2 regions of the Kluyvera chengduensis genome follow, and region 2 is predicted to be linked to the other one. Evidence: predicted binding sites of a transcription regulator. Region 2 holds the regulator's gene; the other holds the start of a gene.

Region 1 (3,412 bases), on a different contig from region 2:
TGCGCCGCTTTCGCTCCAGCCTTCCAGCTTCAGTAAGTCACAGAGTTCCACATGCGGATGCTTACCCAAAGAAAATGTTGCCATCTTATGCCTTCTCCACGTCGTGATACTCTTCACACGCCTGTAAGGTGTTTTCAATCAGGGTAGCGACGGTCATTGGACCTACGCCGCCCGGTACCGGGGTGATGTAAGACGCGCGCGCGGCGGCATCTTCAAACACCACATCGCCGACTACTTTACCGTTTTCGAGGCGATTAATCCCGACATCAATGACGATGGCACCTTCTTTAATCCACTCACCAGGAATAAAGCCAGGCTTGCCGACCGCAACGATCAGCAGATCCGCGTTCTCAACGTGGTGGCGCAGGTTTTTGGTGAAACGGTGGGTCACGGTGGTGGTGCAGCCGGCCAGCAGCAGCTCCATGCTCATCGGACGGCCAACGATATTGGACGCGCCAATCACCACGGCGTTCAGACCGTAAGTGTCGATGTTATAGCGCTCCAGCAGCGTCACGATACCGCGCGGAGTACAAGGGCGCAGGCGAGGCGCGCGCTGGCACAGGCGACCGACGTTATACGGATGGAAGCCATCCACGTCTTTGTCTGGATCGATACGCTCCAGAACCTTCACGTTATCAATACCGGCAGGCAGCGGCAGCTGTACCAGAATACCGTCGATGGTGGTGTCGGCATTCAGGGTATCAATCAGCGCTAGCAGCTCGGCTTCTGATGTGGTTTCCGGCAGGTCATAAGAGCGGGAGACGAAACCCACCTCTTCGCAGGCTTTGCGCTTGCTGCCGACATAAATTTGCGATGCAGGGTTGCTGCCCACGAGGACAACGGCGAGCCCAGGGGCGCGTTTTCCGGCCGCAATGCGGGCCTTCACTTTTTCCGCAACCTCAGAGCGCACCTGCTGCGCAATCGTTTTACCGTCAATAATCTTTGCTGCCATCAGGGAAAATTTTCCATCTGTCATTAACGAAGGGGGGATGGACATATTTTGTCAGATGCGAGCCTCGCTGTCAGGTATCGTTTGCGAGTTTTCCGCGGAAAGTGTTTTTGTCGAAGAGTTGAGCGATAGTTGGTTGTACTTTATCCATCGCCGCAGGCCGCGCAGGTTTCGCAAGGAAATGGATTGACTCACCTGCCAGTGACCGTATAATTCCACGCGTTTCACCCCACCAAGAAGTTCCCCAGTGCGCCCTTAGCTCAGTTGGATAGAGCAACGACCTTCTAAGTCGTGGGCCGCAGGTTCGAATCCTGCAGGGCGCACCATTTTCCTGAAATCCTCCCCCACATTCTTCTCCTGGCAAGAGTGCGAATCTGCTCACATAATGTTCACTGTTCGTTTGTCTAAACCAGAATACGTCAATTATACTGTATGAAATTACAGTGTTTTAACGGAGGCAGCATGGACTACGAGATAAAGCAGGTTCAGCAACGCAAAATCGCTGGTTTTCATATGGTTGGGCCGTGGGAACAGACGGTCAAACAAGGGTTTGAACAGCTGATGATGTGGGTCGATGGTCAGCAGATCCCCGCGCAGGAATGGCTTGCCGTTTATTACGATAACCCAGACGAGGTGCCGGCGGAAAAGCTACGCTGTGATACGGTCGTATCGGTTGCCGATGATTTCGTTATCCCGCCAAACAGCGAAGGGGTGATGCTGGCGGAAGTGGCGGGCGGGCTGTATGCCGTCGCGCAGGCTCGCGTCATTGACCACGACTTTGCTACGCCCTGGTATCAGTTCTTTGATAGCGTCCTGAAGGACGAAACCCATCAGTGGGCCCCCCGGCCCTGCTTTGAAATTTACCACAACAACGGGGCGGAAGAGGGCTACTGGGATATCGAAATGTTTATAGCGGTAGAGCCGAAGGCCTGACCTGAAAACGCCAGAGCGTAAAGTACAGCTCTGGCGTGGTTATCTGCTTCAGTGATTAATGCAATGCGTTCGCAATCGCGCTGAACATCAGCGAAGCTTCCAGCGGCTGGGCGCTGAACGACGGTTCTGCCTGCGGCCAGGTTGACCACTGGACGATCACCAGATTTTCCGCGCGGTTGACCATGATCATCTGGCCATAAATCCCTAGCGCCCACATGGAGCCTTTCAGCGAATCCTGCGGCGCGGGCACTACGTTTTTGGCGTTGACAGGCACTTCGTTATTCCACCACTGGTAGCCATAAAGCCCCTGCGGATGCGCTGCGGAGACGGAGTTTTTCGCCTTGTTCCAGTCGGCGGATTGAGCCACCCAGTTTTCTGGCAGAATCTGTTTTCCGTTCGGCAGGCGGCCATTGTTCAGCACGAATTCACCGAAGCGGCCCCAGTCTTCCAGCGTAGCGTTAAAACCATGTGCGCCAACATCATGCTGGTTTTTGCTGTAGGCATGCCATACGCCATCGCTCGCCATCCCGTACGGCTGCCAGATGCTTTGCTCAAGGTAGGCGGCAAGGGTCATGCCCGTTGCGCGCTCCAGCACATCGCCCAGCAGCCAGGCACCGCCGGAGGAGTAAGACCAGACCTCACCCGCGGGATGGGCGCGCTTCAGGCCAGAAATCAGCGTGCGAACGCAGTCGTAGGTCCCCGTGTGCGCTTCACACTGGGTGAGTTTGGCGAAGTCAGACTGTGGATTGGTGTAATCCTCGTTCCACGCGACGCCGGAGGTGTGCTGGATCAGTTGTTTCAGCGTCACGCCGTCCCAGGCGGTGCCCTTCAGGTCGGGTTCATACTGCGTGACCAGATCGTCCATCGAGTGGATTTTTCCCTCTTTTAACGCCACGCCGACCAGGGTAGATACCACCGATTTCCCCACCGAACGAGAGGTCCACAGCGTGGTGTCGGTGTTGCCTTCACCAAGGTATTTCCAGGCAATTTTGCCATCCTTCAGGACCAGCATGCCGCTGACGTTCTGGCGCTTGATGTAATCCTGAAGCGTCCACTGCTTGCCGTTGACCTGATAGCTCGCCTGCGTCAGCGGTTTTTCAGCGGCTGCGAACGGCACGGATTTTCCGTGGTGAAAAATATCGCCCTGATAGTTGCGATAGTCGTTACGAAAACCGATAACGCGATCGGCCTGACTCCAGGTCAGCATCGCTTTTGTATCGGGAAGTTTTGCATCAAAAGGGGCCGGACAGGCGGTGAGTTCAGTGCCTTCACAGGCTGCCATGACGGGTGAGGAGAGGAATGCCCCTGCCACCAGGCTTGCCAGCAGACAGCACTTTGCAGGTAAGGATTTATGTTTATTATTCATAGCGTTCTCGATTTTAGTTATACCAATAGACACGTTGTCCCGGCGGGGTGACGGGATGGGTGCAGTATAAAAATCGCCGCACTATAATAAAAAACGCGTAATGGGGGGAAAACCCCCATAAGCACTGCAAAAGGAGCCCGGTGTGCCATCATTGTCCTACTCAT
Region 2 (3,412 bases):
CGATCGTTTTATCGGTACCGTGTTCGTCAGCCATGCGGCGCAGGGAGACGGACGGCGAGAAACGCACAAAGCTGTCGCGACCGAGCCAGGAGACGGCGAAGAACTTCTGGAAGCCGTTCAGCATACGCAGCGGTGGGTTCACTTCGCCTTTCTCGCGACCCGGCGAACGACCAAACATCACCGACACTGGCACCATTTGCACATCCAGTTCTGGATTGCTGCGGTGCAGATCGAGGTAGTCGTGGAACAGTTTGATCGACTCTTCTTTCGGCGTGTAGTAGGTGAACACGCGCGGGCCGCCGTGGATAAAGACGTAGCGCGGCAGTAGCGTACCGTCGATTTCCAAGGGTTCAAGCGGGTCGGGTAAATCGTGCGCCAGGCACTGAGCGCGCAGCGTCAGCAAGTCAGCCTTAGAGTTATAAGGCAGGACGTACATAATAGGGCGCGACGTATCAAGCCCCAATTCCTGGGCAGGTTGTGCCGGAATAGACTTGCTCTTTACCAGAACACTTAATGGTAAATTCAGTAATTTGTAGTAAATTCGTGGCCAGCCGGACATAAACGATGTAAAGCCTCTGGTTAATCATGCAAATGCGCGGCAAGAATATCAGAAAGTCGGTGAAATTTCTGTTCTACCGCCTCATAACACGCATTGTCATTGACGTAAAAACGAAAAAGGTTCTTGAGATGGCCAATAATACCACTGGGATTACCCGAATCATCAAAGCTGCGGGCTATTCCTGGAAAGGATTCCGCGCGGCGTGGATCAATGAAGCGGCATTCCGCCAGGAAGGGGTAGCCTCTGTTATCGCGATTATTATCGCTTGCTGGCTGGATGTCGATGCCATCACCCGTGTCCTGCTTATCGGATCGGTCCTTTTGGTGATGATAGTGGAAATTCTCAATAGTGCACTGGAAGCGGTGGTTGACCGCATCGGTTCCGAGTATCACGAGCTGTCTGGCCGAGCAAAAGACATGGGTTCGGCGGCGGTGCTGCTGTCCATTTTCGTGGCGGTGATCACCTGGGCCATCTTACTGTGGGCTCATTTTCACTAAACCTGCGAAAACTGCCTGATTTCGTGAGTTTTACGGTTCCAAAATAGCCAGTAGCTGTATATACTCACAGCATAACTGTATATACACCCAGGGGGCGGAATGAAAGCGTTAACGACCAGGCAGCAAGAGGTGTTTGATCTCATCCGGGATCACATCAGCCAAACGGGCATGCCGCCAACGCGTGCGGAAATTGCTCAACGCTTGGGGTTCCGTTCCCCAAACGCAGCTGAAGAGCACCTGAAAGCGCTGGCGCGTAAAGGCGTGCTTGAGATTGTCTCAGGCGCTTCTCGCGGTATCCGCCTGCTGGTGGAAGAAGAAGAGGGCCTGCCGCTGGTGGGCCGCGTCGCGGCGGGTGAACCGCTGCTGGCGCAGCAGCACATCGAAGGTCACTATCAGGTTGACCCTTCTTTGTTTAAGCCAAGCGCGGATTTCCTGCTGCGTGTCAGCGGTATGTCGATGAAAGACATCGGTATTATGGATGGCGACCTGCTTGCCGTACATAAAACCCAGGACGTGCGTAACGGCCAGGTTGTCGTGGCGCGCATCGATGAAGAAGTGACGGTAAAACGCCTGAAAAAACAAGGTAACGTCGTCGAACTGCTACCAGAAAACAGCGAATTTAAGCCTATCGTGGTCGACCTGCGTCAGCAGAATTTTTCCATCGAAGGGCTGGCCGTTGGCGTTATCCGCAACGGCGAATGGCTGTAACTCTCCCCTGATTCACATGGCTGCGATACTTCCGCTATCGCAGCCTTTTTTCGTTTTGGTCGATACTCATGCCGCTACTTACTCACGCCGATAAGGCGCTGTGGCGCCTTGCGCTACCGATGATCTTCTCCAACATCACCGTGCCTCTGCTGGGCCTGGTCGATACCGCCGTTATCGGCCACCTCGATAGTCCTGTTTATCTCGGCGGCGTCGCCATTGGCGCAACGGCAACCAGCTTCCTGTTTATGCTGCTGCTGTTCCTGCGGATGAGTACTACCGGGCTCACGGCACAGGCGTTCGGCGCGAAAAATCCGCAGGCGCTGGCCCGTGCACTGGTGCAACCGCTGATGCTGGCACTCGGTGCCGGGCTACTGATTATTCTTTTCAAAACGCCGCTGATAAATCTGGCGCTCTCCATCGTTGGCGGCAGCGGCGAGGTGCTGGAGCAGGCCCGGCGCTTCCTCGCTATCCGTTGGCTTAGCGCACCTGCCGCATTGGCGAACCTGGTGTTGCTTGGCTGGCTGCTGGGCGTGCAGTACGCGCGGGCTCCGGTCGTACTGCTGGTCGTCGGCAACGTGCTGAATATCGTGCTCGACCTGTGGCTGGTGATGGGGTTGCACATGAACGTGCAGGGCGCTGCGCTGGCAACGGCGATTGCTGAATACGCCACGCTGCTGGTCGGGCTAGGAATGGCGCGTAAGGTGCTGGTGATGCGCGGGATCCCGTGGGCGATGCTGAAAACAGCCTGGCAGGGCGATTTTCGCCGCCTGCTGGCGCTCAACCGCGACATCATGCTGCGCTCGCTGCTGCTCCAGCTCTGCTTTGGCGCAGTGACCGTCTTCGGCGCGCGGCTGGGCAGCGAAGTCGTGGCGGTGAACGCGGTGCTGATGACCATGCTGACCTTCACGGCCTACGCGCTGGACGGTTTTGCCTACGCGGTAGAAGCGCATTCCGGGCAGGCCTATGGCGCGCGTGACGGCAGCAAACTGTTGGAAGTCTGGCGTGCTGCATGCCGTCAGGCGGGCGTGGTGGCGCTGGCGTTTGCCCTGATTTACGCCCTTCTGGGCGAGCATATTGTGGCGCTGCTGACGTCGCTGCCTGAACTGCGGCAGCTTGCCGACCGCTACGTGCTGTGGCAAGCGGTGCTGCCGGTTATCGGCGTGTGGTGTTATCTGCTCGACGGCATGTTTATCGGTGCCACCCGCGGTGCGGAGATGCGTAACAGCATGGCGGTGGCCGCTGCCGGGTTTGCGCTTACCATGCTGGCGCTACCGCTGCTTGGCAATCATGGGCTGTGGCTGGCGCTTGCCGTATTCCTTGCGCTGCGCGGGCTGGCGCTGGCCGTTATCTGGCGTCGTCACTGGAAAAACAACAGCTGGTTTGCCTGACGGTATGGTTAAAGATTCCGAATAATGAAACGGCACCAGAATGACTGACTACAATTAACCTCAAGCTTAGCGAAAAAGATGTCTTTCCTGAAACATGCTTTTCGCTATTCACTCACTGACGAACGAGGATTCAATGATGAATAAAGACGAAGTCGGCGGTAACTGGAAACAGGTTAAAGGTAAAGTGAAAGAGCAATGGGGCAAGCTGACCGATGATGATATGACGGTGATCGAAGGTAAACGCGATCAGCTGGTCGGTA

What was found. The regulator LexA, encoded in region 2, represses DNA repair genes until DNA is damaged. The targets are predictions, from matches to a motif close to TNCTGTATGTACATACAGNA.
Region 1: a site for LexA is predicted at 1,376-1,395, ahead of sbmC (DNA gyrase inhibitor SbmC). Genes of this name have one in related genera too.

The regions. Positions count from the first base shown of each region.
Region 1 covers NZ_JBIQOI010000002.1:1,128,494-1,131,905, reverse strand. The annotation lists gene ybcJ (ribosome-associated protein YbcJ) at 1-84, opposite strand, end outside; gene folD (bifunctional methylenetetrahydrofolate dehydrogenase/methenyltetrahydrofolate cyclohydrolase FolD) at 86-952, opposite strand; tRNA gene ACH1XZ_RS10940 (tRNA-Arg) at 1,199-1,275, shown strand; gene sbmC (DNA gyrase inhibitor SbmC) at 1,412-1,882, shown strand; gene ACH1XZ_RS10930 (serine hydrolase domain-containing protein) at 1,938-3,248, opposite strand; gene ACH1XZ_RS10925 (LysR family transcriptional regulator) at 3,391-3,412, shown strand, end outside.
Region 2 covers NZ_JBIQOI010000008.1:42,211-45,622, forward strand. The annotation lists gene plsB (glycerol-3-phosphate 1-O-acyltransferase PlsB) at 1-559, opposite strand, end outside; gene ACH1XZ_RS18045 (diacylglycerol kinase) at 688-1,056, shown strand; gene lexA (transcriptional repressor LexA) at 1,156-1,764, shown strand; gene dinF (MATE family efflux transporter DinF) at 1,833-3,152, shown strand; gene ACH1XZ_RS18060 (CsbD family protein) at 3,289-3,412, shown strand, end outside.